DNA from 3 places in the Kitasatospora sp. NPDC101157 genome. Region 2 is predicted to be linked to each of the others. Evidence: riboswitches for the same ligand, from Rfam matches in the RefSeq annotation. Region 2 holds a riboswitch; each other region holds the start of a gene.
What was found. A riboswitch is a leader RNA that binds a small molecule or an ion and turns the genes downstream of it on or off. The one in region 2 is predicted to bind cyclic di-AMP.
Positions count from the first base shown of each region.

Region 1: linked by a shared signal. The riboswitch ahead of ACIRVF_RS06660 (transglycosylase family protein) and the one ahead of ACIRVF_RS22150 (CAP domain-containing protein) in region 2 are both predicted to bind cyclic di-AMP.
Region 3: linked by a shared signal. The riboswitch ahead of ACIRVF_RS38190 (M23 family metallopeptidase) and the one ahead of ACIRVF_RS22150 (CAP domain-containing protein) in region 2 are both predicted to bind cyclic di-AMP.

Region 1 is NZ_JBIWPL010000003.1:12,712-17,996, reverse strand. Features, by position in the region: gene ACIRVF_RS06660 (transglycosylase family protein) at 23-1,321, opposite strand; cyclic di-AMP (ydaO/yuaA leader) riboswitch at 1,329-1,491, opposite strand; gene ACIRVF_RS06655 (hypothetical protein) at 1,954-2,901, opposite strand; gene ACIRVF_RS06650 (DUF397 domain-containing protein) at 3,460-3,723, shown strand; gene ACIRVF_RS06645 (ATP-binding protein) at 4,049-4,642, opposite strand; gene ACIRVF_RS06640 (helix-turn-helix domain-containing protein) at 5,061-5,285, shown strand, end outside.
Region 2 is NZ_JBIWPL010000011.1:19,383-24,667, reverse strand. Features, by position in the region: gene ACIRVF_RS22165 (SGNH/GDSL hydrolase family protein) at 1-137, shown strand, start outside; gene ACIRVF_RS22160 (hypothetical protein) at 460-765, opposite strand; gene ACIRVF_RS22155 (hypothetical protein) at 1,128-2,054, shown strand; cyclic di-AMP (ydaO/yuaA leader) riboswitch at 2,645-2,813, shown strand; gene ACIRVF_RS22150 (CAP domain-containing protein) at 2,816-3,724, shown strand; gene ACIRVF_RS22145 (hypothetical protein) at 4,276-4,935, shown strand; gene ACIRVF_RS22140 (LacI family DNA-binding transcriptional regulator) at 4,995-5,285, shown strand, end outside.
Region 3 is NZ_JBIWPL010000033.1:52,013-57,297, forward strand. Features, by position in the region: gene ACIRVF_RS38170 (ATP-binding protein) at 1-123, opposite strand, end outside; gene ACIRVF_RS38175 (TetR/AcrR family transcriptional regulator) at 489-1,064, opposite strand; gene ACIRVF_RS38180 (alpha/beta fold hydrolase) at 1,112-1,936, opposite strand; gene ACIRVF_RS38185 (YiaA/YiaB family inner membrane protein) at 2,034-2,324, opposite strand; cyclic di-AMP (ydaO/yuaA leader) riboswitch at 2,521-2,679, shown strand; gene ACIRVF_RS38190 (M23 family metallopeptidase) at 2,692-3,558, shown strand; gene ACIRVF_RS38195 (hypothetical protein) at 3,614-4,489, opposite strand; gene ACIRVF_RS38200 (GNAT family N-acetyltransferase) at 4,532-5,119, shown strand; gene ACIRVF_RS38205 (sensor domain-containing protein) at 5,236-5,285, shown strand, end outside.

The DNA of each region.
Region 1 (5,285 bases), on a different contig from region 2:
AGCTGTTCGGCGTGAGCGGTGCTCAGACCCGGCCGGCGAAGTCCGGGGCCCAGTTGGCGATGGTCTGGAGCCGGACGCCCGAGCTCGGGTTGGCGGCCTCGACGTACTGGCCGCCGCCGACGTAGATGGCGACGTGGTAGACGCCGGAGTCCTGACCGTTGTTCGACCAGAAGAGCAGGTCGCCCGGCTGGAGGCTGTCCAGCGACACGTGGGTGCTGGCGGCGGCCTGGTCGGCGGCGACGCGCGGGATGTTGATGCCCGCGGCGCGCAGCGCGGCCTGGGTCAGTCCGGAGCAGTCCCAACCACCGTTGCCGGTACCACCGTAGACGTACGCCTGGCCGACCTTCGACTCGGCGAAGGCGACCGCGGCGGCCATGCTGCCGGTGGCGGTCTGGGCCGGGGCCTGGGTCTGCGCCGGGGCGGCCGGCTTCGAGGCGGGCTTGGCGGCCGGGGCCGTGCTCTGGGCGATCGGCTTGGCGTCCACGGAACCGCCGTTCGAGGCCTGGCCGGACTTCTGCGAGCGGTCGAACCAGCTGAAGTCCGAGCCGGACTTGGTGGCGGTGGAGGACTGGTCGGCCTGGGCCGCGGTGCCGTCACCGAAGGTCAGCTGCTGGCCCGGGTAGATGCTGTCCGGGCCCTCGGTGAGGGTGCTGCGGTTGAGCTCGTACAGGTGCTGCCAGCCGCCCTGGACGTTGTGCTTGGCGGCGATGGAGGACAGCCAGTCGCCCTCGACGACGGTGTAGTCGCCGGTCCGGGCCTGGGCCGGGCGCTGCTTCGCCGAGTTGCCGGTGGCGGACTTGGCGGAGGCCGAGGCGGAGTCACCGGAGGCCTGGGCCTGGGCGGGCGCGGACGGCTTGGCGGACGTCGCGGCCGGGGCCGGGGCCGGGGTCTGGGCCGGCTTGGCGGCGGGCTTGGCGGTCGTCGAGGTGTCGACGGCGGCCGGGGCACCGCCCTGGGTCAGACCGGCCTGGACGGAGCAGACCGGCCAGGCGCCGGGGCCCTGCGAGGCGAGGACCTTCTCGGCGACGGCGATCTGCTGGTCCTTGGTGGCGAGGTTGGCCTGCGGGGCGAACGCGGTGCCGCCGAAGGCGGCCCAGGTGCTGGAGCTGAACTGCAGGCCGCCGTAGAAGCCGTTGCCGGTGTTGATGCTCCAGTTGCCGCCGCTCTCGCACTGGGCGACCTTGTCCCAGGTGGCGACGGAGGCGGCGTTGGCGGTGCCGGTGGTGAGGCAGGGGACGGTGAGGCCGACGCCCGCCACGCCGAGGGCGGCGATCACGCGACGGGTGCGGCTGGACAGGCGGTTGCCGTTGGAAGGCAGCATGAAGACGCGGTCCTCTCCCACGCCTGCGAGGTGAGCTGTCGGATTCGGGCTGGAGTTGCCCGGCCGCGCTGTGGCACGGCTTCACCCCTAGCCCAGGACCGTTTCCGGGAAGCGGTCCGGGGCGACTTACCTGTGGTTCCCCCGCTCCTGCCGTGATGCGTTTTCGCGCTGCCAGGACATCCGACGGCAGGACTCGGCGTCGCGGATGAACTGGGTCCGTGTGGTCACGAACGGGGAGCACGTTAAGCAGACTTAAGTTCGAACTGCAAATACCTGTGATGAGCATCACGGTTTACGGGAAAGGGTCGAGCGGCTTGAATTCCATGATCGGAAATGATCGTTTTCCGGCAATTCTGCGATGAATTCCCAAAACTGGCTCCGCCTCAGAAGTGAGGTGACGGGGCGTTGAATTGTGGAGGGGGCGCGCTCGCCGGGCCGGGGGAGCGTCCCGAACCCGAGCGCCCGATGATGCGCCGACTATTCATCGACAAAAGGCACCAGAACGGACATTGCATGGCAATGCCCGCGTAACTCTCCTGCGGGGCAAACAGAACAAACGGAAAGGGCCCGGAACGCGGTCGTTCCGGGCCCTCGGTGGTACGGGTGCGGCGACGGGTGGCCGCGGGGTTCCGTCAGCCCTCCACGGGCCCCTGAGCGGCCGCGTGGGCGCGCCGGGAGCCCTCCCCGGCCCCGGCGGTGGCGGCCTCCGCCTCGGCCTCGGCCAGCTCCTCCGCCGACGGCGTCGGCAGCGCGGCCAGGTAGGTGGAGGCGATCAGCTGGCCGACGGTCGGGTACGCGCCCAGCGGCGCCGCCGACGGGCAGCCGGTCTCCTCGGCGGCCGTGGCGAGCAGTTCGGAGTCCGCCTCCGGGCCGATGACGAGCGGGGCCAGCGCCGGGCGCTCGGAACCGGTCTCCTTGAGGTGGTTGACGGCCCCGGCGACCGAGCCGGGCACGTCGAGCGCCGCGGCCACGACCGGGACGGCCAGTCGGGCGGCCAGCAGCACGCCGGTGATGCCGGCCGCGGCGGCCGCGTCCTCGCCGCCCACGGTGGTCAGCACGACGCCGTCGGCGGCGGTCGCGATGGCGAACAGCCGGGCCCGGTCGGCCCGGGCCAGTCCGGCCTCGGACAGCCGCACGTGGACGGCCTCGGCGAGCAGCGGGTGCGGGCCGAGGGCGTCGGTGACGGTCGCGCCGTACTCGGCGGCGAGGGCGTGAAGCCCGGTCAGGAAGCCGTGCGGGCCGGGCACCAGGGGCACCACGACGGGCGTCGGCAGTCCGGCCTCGGCGGCCGCCGCCAGCAGCTCCGCGACGGTGCGGTCCTCGGAGCCGCCGTCCCCGGCGCCGTCGGCCGGGAGGTAGCCGACCGCGGCCTGGACGCCGGCGTGCTCGCTGCGGACGATCGACAGCAGCTCCTCGACGACCGAACGGGACTCGGGCCCCGCGGTCGCGGGCACGGCGAGCACCAGGGCCGGCGAGCCGGTGCGGATCTCGGGGCGCTCGGGGCGGCGGTGGCGCCCCCGCGCACGGGAGCCTGGAGTGCGGACGGGCAGTGGCGCGCCCGGGATGGCTGCGGTGCTCATGCCGGAGATCGTAGGACATCGGCCCGTCAGGCCTGCAGTCGGCTGCCGTACGGGTTTCGGGTGGTCGTGGTGCGGAGGCCGTGTCGCCGCCCTGCCGGTCCGGGCGGTTTGCCTACAATCCGGACATTCCTCGCCCCATGTCCGCCAGGGCCCGCATTGTTGCCCTGACGTGTCCGGTGGGGCGGCGCGTTGCATCCGGGGTGCGTGAGATGTCTCACAGCCCGGAGGTGGCCTGACGGAGGGTCACGACGGTGCGACTCCCGGCATTCGAAGATCAACATTTAGCGGGGGGATGCTCACGGCCGGTTATGGACGAACCGACGATTCCATCGGCTATGTCCGTTTACGTACCGTCAGGAGAAGGGGCCGTGAAGAGTTCGGGGCGACCGGTAAAAGCCCTCGTGCACCTGCAATGTCCCGTGCTGATGCACGTGCACTGCAGCTATCATCGCGTCAAGTGAGGCGTTGCGCCGGACCGGTACGGGGCCGGTCCTCTCGTTCGGCGGGTGCCGGGGCGCCGCGCTGGACGACAACTCCGGAGCTCTTCGGGAGACTTCTATGCACGACTCGCAGGACAAGCACGGCTCGAACCACACCTACAACGGGATGGCCGCCGCCGACCTCCAGGGGGTGGTCTGGCAGAAGAGCCGGCACAGCAACTCCCAGGGCAACTGTGTCGAGTTCGCGGCCTTGCCGGGCGGCGACGTCGCGATGCGCAACTCGCGCTTCCCGGACGGTCCGGCGCTCATCTACACCCGGGCGGAGATCGCCGCCCTGCTGCTGGGGGCCAAGGACGGGGAGTTCGACCACCTGGCGGTCTGACCGGCTGCTGCTCCACCATCGGGGGGCCGTCGTGGGTGCTGACACCACGACGGCCTTTGTCTTTGCCCGGGGGCCCGTCACGACGGCCTCTGTCCTTGCCCGGGGCCCGTCCCGCTCCCGTCCGGTCCCGTGGTGGACCGTGCGGCGGGGCCTGCCGGGGTGCCGCGGGTGCTCCCGCGGGCTGCCCGCTTCCTCCGGAGCCCGGGTGTCCGGTGCGGGGAGCCGGTGCCGGGACCGCGGTCCGGACCGGCGCGGGGGCCTGGCTGAAGGGCCCGGGGCGTGGTCCTCCCGGGTCGTCCCTCGGCCGGCCGTGCGCCCTGCGGCGCTAGGCCGAGCGCCGGTGCCGTCCACCGACTTCGACTCGTCCGTCCAGCTTGTCCAGCTGGCGGCCGTCCAGGGGGCCGCAGTCGAGCCCGGCGCCGTCGAGCCTGCTGCCGCCGGCCGGCTCCGCCTCGAACACGGCCCAGACCACCTTGCCGCTGCCCAGCGGGTGCCAGCCCCAGGAGCGGCTGAACGACTCCACCAGGTGCAGTCCGCGGCCGGACTCGGCGACGAAGTCCGCCTCCCGGGCCACCGGGCCGACGCTGCTCGGATCGCTCACCGCGCAGACCACCTGGGGAGCGCGGTGCACCAGGCTTATTCGGATCGGCAGCCGCCCCTCCGGGGTCGGCTGTGTGGGAAAGTCGTACTCGCCCAGGGCGCCGCCCGACGGGCCGGGCCGTGCGCCGATCGCATGCCGGAGCGCGTTGGTCACGAGTTCCGAGGCCACCAGCGCGACATCGTCGAACAGCTCCGTCAGGCCCCAGCGCTGAAGAGTGGTCCGGGCGAAGTCGCGCGCGGTTCTCACGGCTTCGAAGCGAGGAGCGAGCGTACAGGTGACCACAAGGGGGTCAACCGCCAAAGCCGTACCGGTGCTCATGAAGAGCTCCTCCCATAAGGGGGCGGACACGGCTGGACCCGCCGGGGTCATGCCGGTCACCTCCGACTCGCTCGGCCGCTCGGCCGCCCCCTCGACCAGGCGCGCGCGCACTCGGACGCCCGATGGCGCGGGGGACGCCGTCGAGCCGGTGCACGGAGTCGCGCGTGGGGTCGACGCGGAGCCCGCGGGATTGCCAGGGATGTGCAGGTGCACGTGCACCATGGTGGTGTGCGCTCACTGCAGATGCAAGAGTCGATTCACGTGCAGTCGCACTATTGGCATATGCAAGCGCCGGATGCACGTGCATCCTGGTGTGCGGAGCGCGGAACTGATAGGAACATCCGTCAGTATCGGCACCGTGAGCGCTCAACTGATGGCAGACTGTGCGCTGTTTGCCCTAGGTGGAGGTTTCGACCGCATGACCACAGTTCAGCCGGGCGGCGGCTCGATGGTCCGCCGGATCCTCCTCGGCTCGCAGCTGCGCCGCCTGCGCGAGGCGCGCGGGATCACCCGTGAGGACGCGGGCTACGCGATCCGCGCGTCCGAGTCCAAGATCAGCCGTATGGAGCTCGGCCGGGTCAGCTTCAAGGAGCGGGATGTCGCCGACCTGCTCAGCCTCTACGGCGTCGACGACGGACTGGAG
Region 2 (5,285 bases):
CCGGCAAGTCCAACTGCGTGATCGCACCAAAGCCGTCGGCCCCGGCCCAGACGCCGGCCCCGACGGACCCGAAGAAGGGCGCACCGCCCTCCGCCCTGACCCAGGCCCCGCGCGCGCTGGTCGGAGCGGCCGGGTAAGAGGGGCCGCACTCCGGTGAGGAGGCGGTGGGTGAACGCCGCACCGCCTCCTCACCTGGGCGCCGAGGTTCTTCGGCAAAGATCCGGCGTCGTCGCGGCACGAGCGGACGGGGAGTCTGTTGTGGGCGGACGATCCCCGGCTGTCCGCGCCCGCTGACCAGCCGCGGGTGCCAGCCGCCGTCGGCAGCGGCGGGCACCCGGTGATACCGCACCGACATGTCACGTACGGGGTGTCCGAGCTGCCGGTGGCCTGCTCGGGCCACGCCGCCGTGGCGGCGCGAGGCGGGTGGCTCGCACCGGACGGCAGTCCTGGGAGCGGCGGTCAGTACTCCTCGTCCGGGTAGCCCCAGGTGATGGAGGTCTCGGCGTCCGGGGCGACCTCGGCCACGGCGGCGGCGAAGGAGGTCTCGAAGTACGGCTGCCAGCGCCCGAATCCGCTGATGATGATCGGGTACCTGGCCTCGCCGCTGACGTAGTGCACACCGTTGTCGACGACCGGGCCGTAGCTGATCTGGTCCTCGAAACCCTCGTCGCGCAGCAGGTCACCGACGGCCGAGGAGACCGCCTCGGCCTGCGGGGCGTCGGCGAGCTTGGACACGGTGAAGTGAAGATCGATGTTGACGGACATGCCCGCAGGCTACCGGCCAGGCCGTCTCGGCGCCGTCCTGGTACGGGGCAGGGCCCGTTCCCTCCGGTGTCTTGAAGCCGTAGAGAACGGGCCATTTTGCGGGGCCGCCACGCCGTCCACGTCCGCCCTGACGGACTGTGCGTCGTCGGTGCGGCCGGCCATGGCCGCCGAGACAGGATCGGTCGCGCTGCTCATCGGCAGGCTCGACTGGGACGACATCATCACCCGCGAGTCCGGCAGGGCAGCCGGCACGCCACCGACGCCGCCGCGCCCGATCAGGCCGACGGGCGCGGCCGCTGAACCATATGCCCCTTTGTGGCGTCTTCTGCCCCGGTACCCATCCCGATCAAGGAGATCCCACTGTGAAGGTCCACCCCGTTACCGCTCTGTTCCCGATGCTCGGCCCCGACGAACTCCTCGACCTCGCCCAGGACATCGAGAGCAACGGCCTGACCGAGCCCGTCATCCTGGACGCCGACGGCGTCCTCCTGGACGGCCGCGGACGACTCGCCGCCTGCGAACTGGCCGATGTCGAACCCCGCTTCACCACCTATCAGGGCGACGATCCGGTCTGCCTGATCGTGTCCGCCAACCGCCACCACCCGAACACCACCGCGAGCCAGCACGCCATGATCGCCGCGATGGCACGCTCACTGTCCCCGGGCTCGCTCCCGTCCGACACCGCCCGCTGCGGCATCAACGTCACCCGGCTGTCCATCGCCACCACCGTGCTCGAACACGCCCCCGACCTCGCCGAACAGGTCCGCATCGGCACCCTCGCCCTCAACGCCGCCTACACCGCCGTCCGCAGACGCAAGGCTGACGCCAAGGCCCTCCTCGCCCAGCACGCACGACTGCGACGGCACGCCCCCGACCTCGCCGAGCAGGTCATCGCCGGCCACCTCGCCGTCACCGACGCCACCGCGGCCCTCGACTCCCGACAGGAGGAGGAACACCTCCGCCGGCGCGTCGAGGAGATCGACGCCATCCGCCTCGCCGACGGCGACACCACGCCGGCCTTCGCCCGGACCGTCGAAGCGGGCGATGTCGACTGGCGCCGCGCCCACCAGATGGCCGAGCAGTACCTCGCCCAGCGCCACGACGCCATCCGCCACGTCCAGCACAGCCTGGCCGGCATCGCGGAACTCTGGAGCGCCGTCCAGGATCTCGCCCACCACCCTCGGAGCCCCTACGCCCGGGAGATCCTCAAGGGCCTCACCGGCCCGGCGCGCACCCTCGCCCACCGCCTCATCGCTCTCGAAACCGCTTGCGCGACAGGCACGGCCTGATCTGCACCCCGCCGCCGTTACGGCTGAGACAGGTCCGGAAGTCTTCTGCGGCGGCGGAGAACCAACCCGCCGCCGCTGCCCGTGCATACTCCAACGCGCTCCGACGGACCCCGGGTGCCGCATCTGGCCGGCGGCTCCGCCCCGGTCCAGGGCCCGGCCGCTGATCGGCTCAAACGCCGCTCCACCCGGCTCCGGGCGCTCGCCCACCGACCTGGACGGACCAGGGTCCGAGTTGCCGTGCACGAGGCGGAGACCGAAGGAACGCCGCGCAGCCGTCCATGCGGGCCGTGTCAACGCGAACCCGGGAAGACCGTGGCCCGGCGGGCGACCTCGCCCGACTGCGCCCCAGCACTTCCCGGAACGGCGGCCGTCGCAGCCGGCATCGACGGTCAGGAGAATTGTCCGATTAGGACACTTATGCGATGTTAAATCAGCCAATATGGTATTCCGTCAGTTCTTCGTCGGATGTCCATGTGATCTGCATGATACGAACTTGTGTATTCGGGGTCGGTCTGCCTAGCGTTCAGGCTGTCCGCACCTGCGGACCCTGCCGCCGGGACGCCGAGTCCTGTCCACCGGTCGGCCGGACGTCGAGCAGTGCACCGGGCAGGAGCGGGGGAACCAGGTAGTTCGCCGCGCCCTGCTCGGCCCGTTCACGGACGAGATGGGTGTGGCTAGGGGTGAAGCCGCTACGTGCGGCCGGGCTACCTCACGGCCCGAACCCGACAGCTCACCTCGCAGGCGTCGCAGAGGGACGCCCCATGCTGATTTCAGGTACCGGCCGGCATCGCCGTGCGCGCCGGAGACACACCCAGCGTCTGGCCGCCACCGCCGGGATCGCCGGCGCCGGCCTCATGCTGCCGCTGCTGAGCGCGAGCGGAGCCTCCGCCGCGCCCGGCTCCCACACGCAGGCGAGCCACGCCGGCTGGCAGGAGCACCATCAGCACCGGCACCAGAGCGACTCCGACTATCAGCACCGCCACCAGGCCGGTCCACCCGCCGCTCCGGCCACGCCCGACGCCTCGCACGCCTCGCCGTCGCCGTCCGCCCCGGCCTCCCACGCCCCGGAATCCGCGGCCGCGCGCCCCGGCGGCGAGTCCCAGGGCTTCCATCCGGCCTGGCCCTCTGCTCCGACCCCGGCCCCGGCATCCCACACGTCCGCGCCGTCGTCCCCGTCCGCCCCGGTCACGCACGCCCCCGCCCCCGCGGCCCCACCCGCCACCCCGGCCGCGCAGACCGGTTCGAACTCGGACGCCGTGCAGCAGGTCCTCAATCTGATCAACCGGGCGCGGGCCGCGCAGGGTCTGCCCGCCTACACCATCACGTCGGGGCTGACCAGCAGCGCCGAGGCCCACAACCAGGCGATGGCCGGCGGCTGCGGCATGTCCCACCAGTGCCCGGGCGAGGCCGAGTTGGGGGCACGGGAGACGGCTGCGGGCGTCCAGTGGAACGCCGTCGGGGAGAACATAGGCTACGGCAGCGGGGTCTCCAGCTCGGCCCAGGACATCGCCGCCCTGGCGGTCAGCCTGACCCAGGACATGCTGAACGAGACGCCGCCGGACGACGGCCACCGCAAGAACATCCTCAGCAGCGCATTCACCCACATCGGCATCGCCGTCCACCGGGATGCCAGTGGAACCGTCTGGCTCACCCAGGACTTCTCCAACTGACCCGTCCGTCACGGACGTAGGCCGAGGCCGGACCGACCCCGTCCGGGCGGGTCGGCCGCCTCCGTCCCGCGGGCACCCGGCCCGTGGGACGGAGGCGGCCGGAGGATCAGGACCGCCCTGCGGGCAGGCACGCATCCTCTTCAACTTGTGATTCATCCGTTTACGGCGGATCGCCGGGGTCCCCCCGCCCCGAGATGTGAGCCATTCACGTGTACCAGACTGAGCACACGCACCTGTGCGCCGACAGCCGTGGTGGGGTCGGCGAGCACCGCCCGGGCCGCGGCGATCAGATCGGTCTGGCAGTTGGCGCCCAGCCAACAGACGAAGGCCGGTGGGTCCGGCAGATACTGACCTTGGCGCTTCGAGGTGGGCGTGCGCCGGATCCGGAAGGGCGCGTATCAGCCACAGCCGTCGGTGTGGCTGGGCCGAGAGCGAGCTTCGATGTCGAACCCCCTGTTCGGCGCTGCCGTCCGGGCAACCCAAACCTTTGGCCTTCCCATTGACCCAAACGTTTGGGACCGGCATCCTGATCCCTCGTGAAAGGGGTGTCGATGACTCAAGAATCCTCGCCTGAACTGGAATTGCGTCCTCTCCCGTTACGGCAGACCTACCGGCGGCTGGTCGTCGCAGGTCCGGTGGTCGGCCTCATCCTGCTGCTGGCCGCGGGCCGGGTGGTCATGCGGGCCGCCCTGGACGGCGTCGGCGCCCTGCCGGGCGCGCTCATCGTCGTGCTGGTGGCCGGGTCGGCCGTGGCGTGGCTCGGCCTGTCCAGCCGGCAGCGGTCGCGCCGCCAACGGGTCCGTTACGCCGACGGCCGGCTGACCGTCACCGATCGCCGGGGCCGGGCCGCCTCGGTCCGGCCGACCGCCGCCACCGCCCACCCGGTGCTCGGGTCCAAGGGCGGGTCGGTGCTCCTCGTGGTGTCCGGGACGGCGCAGGAGACCCCGGTGCTGCTGCGCGCCGAGCACTGGGACTGGCAGACCCTGGACGACAAGGTGTTCCGGCCGGCCGGTTTCACCATCGCCGTGGCACCCGAGCGCGACAGCAGGCCACGCGCCCTGCGCACGGCCTACCCGGGTCTGCGGCTGCCGTTCTCCGTCGCCCGGCCGGTCCTGTTCGGGCTCCTGGCCGCCCTCGCCGTCATCGCCGTGATCGCGGTGATCGTCACCCTGGTGTCCCTGCCGTACCTGACGGCGGGCAACGGCTCGTGAACTCCTGACCGTCCCCGAGAATGGGGGAAGGACATCCGGGCGGGGAAGGGGGAGTCGGCATGGCGAGTGAGGGCCGTCCGGCGACGTTGCAGGGCATCGCCGAACAGTTGGGGCTGCACGTGTCGACGGTCTCGCGGGTCCTCAACGGCCCGGCCGGCGAGCGCGGCCGCGCCGCCTCCGAGGCGACCGCCGACCGCATCCGCACGCTCGCCCGGGAGCTCGGGTACCGGCCCAACCCCCACGCCACCAGCCTGCGCACCCGCCGCAGCAACCTGGTCGGCGTGCTGTTCCCGCGCCTGTCGGAGATCGTCGTCGCGACCATCTACGAGGGCGTGGAGGAGGAGGCGGCC
Region 3 (5,285 bases), on a different contig from region 2:
GAGTTCGCCCTCCAGCCGGTCGGCCCGGCCGCGCTGGGTGACGGACACGGCGCGGTACCGCGCGGCGGCCACGAGGGCGAGGACGGCGAGCACGCCGGTAGCCGTTGCGCACCACTGAGTCATCGTCACGCGGCGAATTCTAGGGCGATGATCCTACGAAGGTGTGAACGGATCTCGCCATGTGACCGGATCTCGTCAATATCGAGTCAATACGCCGTCGTCCCGGTGTCGTTCGGACGCGATCGCGCTGCCCTGACGGGCTGTCCGGTCGTTCGTCCATGGTCTTCCGGCCTTCGCGGGGGTGGCGGGTGGTGACCGATTCGCTTCCCGGGATGTGTGGGTTCGGTGTGCACGATGTTGTTGAACGAACGACATTCCGTGCAGGTGAACAATTCCGGCCCCGGCCATGGATGCGATGCCGTCCGGTGCGCGTCCGCTCCGGCGCCGGGGGCCCGACCCGGGCCGGGGCGGGTTGCTACCGCCGGTTGCTACTTCTCCTCCTTCGGCCAGGAGCGGAGGCCCGTGGTGAGGGTGGTGACGAGGCGGTCGTGGGTGGTGCCGAGGTCTTCGCTGAGCTGGAAGGCACCGGTGATGGAGAGGGCGGCGAAACCGTGGGCGAGGGAGCGGAGGGTGCGGGCGGCGTGGATCGCTTCGGAGTCGTCGAGGCCGTAGTCGCGGAGGACGGCGATGATGACGCCGACGAGGCGGGTGGCCGCCCGGGTGAGGTCGTCGTCGGGTCGGGGGGCCTGGGGGAGGGCGGTGTAGCGGTGCGGGTGTTCGGTGGCGTAGGCCTGGTAGGCCCGCAGGAGGGCGGTGACGGCGTCGTCCCCGCTGCGGCCGACCGCGGCCTCCGCGAGCCGGTCGGCGAGTTCCCCGGTGACCCGGACGGCGATGAGCCGGCGGAGTTCGGTGAGCCCGCCGCTGACGTGCTTGTACAGCGAGGGGGTGGCGACCCCGGCGCGGGCGGCGACGGAGGCGAGGGTGAGGGCTTCGGTGCCCTGGTCGTCGATGAGGGCGAGGGCGTGGTCGACGACCTGGTCGGGGGTCAGTCCTACGCGGGGCATGGCTCCGGTTCTCCAGCGGGCGGGTTCGGTCTCAGGCGGGTTCGGTCTCAGGCGAGTTCGGCGAGGAAGGGCAGCAGCGCGTCGGCGACCGCCCGCGGGTTGTCGGCCATCGGGTAGTGCCCGGATCCCTCGATCATGACCTTCCGTGCGCCGAGCTTCTCGGCCTGGAGGTCGGCGACGGCCTCGGGCCCGGGGAAGTCGGGGTCCTTGCTGCCCATCAGCACGAGGGCGGGGCAGCGGACGGCCGCGGTCCAGCCGATCGGCGCGGAGTCGCCGGTGACGTGGCCGCGGGTGGCGGTGCGGCGGCCGGGGGTGCGCAGGGCGGCGACCAGCCCGTCCACGTAGGTGTCGAGGTCGGCCGGCCGGGGGCCGGGGAAGGCCATCCTGCGGAGGTAGTGGCCCCAGACCGCGGGCCACCGGACCATCGCGGCGCCCATGACGACCATGACGCCCTTCATGAGGGCGTTCGCCCGGTGCTCGACGAAGGCGTCGATGAGCGCGATCCCGGCGACCCGCTGGGGCGCGTCCCCGGCGAGCTTGACGACGGTCGCCCCGGTGTAGGACTGCCCGACCAGGACGGCCCGCTCGATGCCGAGGTGGTCGAGCAGGGCGAGGACGTCGGTGGCGATCGCGGCGGGGCTGTAGTCGTCCCAGACGATCGAGGACTCGCCGAACCCGCGCAGGTCCATGGTGATGACCCGGCGCCCGGCCGCGGTGAGCAGTGGGTGGAGGTGCCGGTAGGCGCGGCGGGAGTCGAGCATCCCGGGGAGCAGGACGACCGGGGTGCCGTCGCCCTGCCGGGTGTCGTCGTACGCGAGGCGGCCGCCGGGGACGTCGAGGTACTGGGTGCTCGGGGTGACGGTGCCGTTCACGGTGGACCTCCACGGGGTCGCTCGCTGCTGCCGATAGCCATAAAGCTACGGCTATTAGCCTTAGCCGTCAAGCCTCCGGCCGCGCGGAACTCCCCGGTCACACCCCTTCGACCTTGAAGGGGTCGTGCTCGCTCAGCAGCTTCTCCAGCCGGGCCTGGTCGACCCGGGCGAGGGTGTCCGAGGACTCCTGCCGGTCCCGGATCACCTTGGCCAGCGTGAACGCGGAGGTGACGGTGTAGAGGAGGCCGATCCCGAGGAAGGCCCGGGTCCAGCCGCCGACGGGCAGGTAGGCGATCCCGGCGGCGAGGGCCGCGCCGGAGATGGCGAAGGAGAGGACGGCCTGGACGTAGTACGCGGCCGTGGTGCGTGACTGCATCGGTGTGCTCATGGCGCCAGGATGCGGCGGGGCGGCCGGGGTGCACATGAGTAGGAGTACTCAGATGGGCCGGGCGGTCGAGCGGTCGTTCGTTGACGTCCGGTCACCTGTTGCCCGCCCCTGGCGGATGGACGGCTTGGAATCAGGGCGTCCTAGGATTAACGTCTGATAACGCAGCGCGGTCGTCAACGCCGTACCCAGACGGCACCGTGCGCCGTCGCCTAATCCCGCCGGCCGGCCTCCGGGCAGGCCAGGGAGCCGGGGAACCACGTTCCTTGGGGTGAATCGGCGGGGCTCCGGCCCGGCCGTAGGAGACCTTCCTGCTCCGAACCCGTCAGCTAACCCGGTAGGCGCGAAGGAAGGAAAGGAGCGCGCCTCCGTGGCGTCGACGCACACTCCGGCACACCCGGCCGGCCCCGCAGCCGGTACCCAGCTCCTCGACCACCCCGGCCCGGACGGCTCCGAGCCCCACGACGCCGACTCCGCCGGCCACGGCGACCCCTTCGCCCCGGAGGCCGAGCCCAACCGCCACCGGATGCCGCGTCAGACCCGCGGAGCCTCCCCGCTGCTCGGCGTCACCGCCGTCGCCGCCACCCTGGGCGCCACCGGCTTCGCCTCCGCGACCCCGGCCGCCGCGCCCGCCGTCGAGACGCCGGACGAGGCCCCGGTCGCCCTGGCCGCCGACCCCGGCCTCGCGCTCGCCGCCCGCATCCAGCAGCAGGCCGACAGCCAGCGCACCGCCGCCGAGGAGAACGCCCGGGTACAGGCCGCCCAGGATGCCGAGGCCAAGGCCGCCGCCAAGGAGGCCGAGGCCAAGCGCGCCGCCGAGGAGGCCGAGCGGGCCAAGGCCGCCGCACTCACCCTGCCGGTGAAGGAGTACAACCTCTCCGCCCACTACGGCCAGAGCGCCCGCTACTGGGCCCACCTGCACACCGGCCTGGACTTCGCCGCCGACACCGGCACCGCGGTCCACGCGGTCGGCCAGGGCACCATCACCTCGGCCGGCTGGTCCGGTGCGTACGGCTACCGGATCGTCGAGACCCTGCCCGACGGCACCGAGATCTGGTACTGCCACCTGTCCTCGATCATCACGGGCTCCGGTCAGGTCACCTCCGGCCAGCAGATCGGCAAGGTCGGCGCGACCGGCAACGTCACCGGCCCGCACCTGCACCTGGAGGTCCGCCCGGGCGGCGGCGCCCCGGTCGACCCGGAGACCTGGCTGCAGCAGCACGGCCTCAACCCGTAAACGGGTCCGGAAGGAGGGAGCCCCGGGCCGCCCGCCCGAGGCTCCCCCCGCCACCTCACTCCGGCGGCAGCTGCGCCAGGTACGCGTCGATCTCCTCCGCGCCCGGCTCCGGCGCGAGTTCCGGGAACTCCTCCAGCAGCAGCCGCGGCAGCCCGGGCACCGTCCACTCGCCGAGCAGGTCGAGCGCCACCTCGGCCGCCGCCGCCTCGAACTCCTCGAAGCCCCCGGCGAGTTCGTCCGGCATCGGCCGGCCCAGCGCGTTCAGCTCGGCCAGGTTGCGGTAGCTGCGCCGCATCAGCCCCTGCTCCAGCAGCCGCCGTGCCCCGTCGGTGGCCATGCCGACCGACAGCACCCGGCCCGGGCCCCAGCCCTGCTCGTCCGGCTCGTCCAGCCAGCCGGTCGGCACCAGCGCCTCGTACCCGGCCAGCCGCTGCTCCTCGTCGAGGCCGGCGAAGCCGGTCAGCCACTCCCGGACGGCCGAGAGGTCCGTCACGTCCACCCCGTGCGCGTGCAGCAGCACCGCGTACAGCCGGGGCCAGGTCACCAGGTCGGCGCGGCGCAGCAGCCCGGCCGCGACCTCGCCCTGCCACTCGGCCTCGGCGTGCAGCCGCTCCTGGCGCTTGGCGTTGAGCCGCTTGGCCGCCCGCTGGTGGTCGACCAGCAGCCGTACGGCGTCGCCGTACGCGAGCGGATCGTCCTCCGGTGCGGGTTGGACGTAGAGGTGGAGCCGCTCGTACAGCAGGTGCTCCACCGCGTCGGAGGTCAGTTCGGGCCAGCCGTCGTGCATCCTGCCCTCGCCCAGCTCCAGCAGCGCCAGCACCGCGCGCAGCGGCGCTTCGGCCACCGGCGCGCGGTCCGGCCCGGTCGCCGCCCAGGCGAGCAGGTCGGCGGCCCTGGTGCGCGGGGCGAGCCGCAGGTCTTCGTCGTTCATGTTCCGAACGGTAGCCGCCGCACGGGGGTAGGGTCGGCAGCCATGGTCCCCGTACGCCTCACCGGCCCCCGGCTCGCCCTCCGCGAGTACCACCACACCCCGGCCGAAGTGGACGCGCTGCACGCGCTGTTCGGCGACCCGGAGGTGACCCGCTACCTCCCCTTCGAGCCGCGGGACCGCGAGACCTGCGCCGACCAGATCGAGCTCTACCTGGAGGAGGCGATGGCCGAGGAGCGGGACACCTACCGGCTCGCCGTCGTCCGTCGCGAGGACGCCGAGGACCCGGAGGACGCGCTGCCGGTCGCGCACGCCGGCCTCACCCTCGGCAAGTACCGCTCCGCCCACCTCGGTTACGTGCTGAGCCGCCCGGCGTGGGGTCGCGGCTACGCGGGCGAGATCGCCGGGCTGCTCTGCGGGCTCTCGTTCGGCCCGCTCGGCCTGCACCGGCTGGTCGCCCGGGTCGACGTGGACAACGCCGCCTCGGCCAAGGTGCTCACCAAGCTCGGTTTCCAGCTGGAGGGGCGGGTGCGGCACGACCTGTACAAGGGCGGCGTCTGGTCCGACTCGTACCAGTACTCGCTGCTCGCCGACGAGTGGACCGGTCCACCCGTTCCACCGCAGGGGGGTTAACCCCACCCCTGATCCGCCGGTCCCCCGGATGCCGTCCGGGCGGGGTTCCGGCCAGACTGGAGTCCGTCAGCACGGAAGACGCCGCGACACGACAACGAGGGGCCGGGGACCGGGAGATGAGCAACAGCACGCTGGGGCAGGAGTGGGACGGCCCGGACGGTTACGG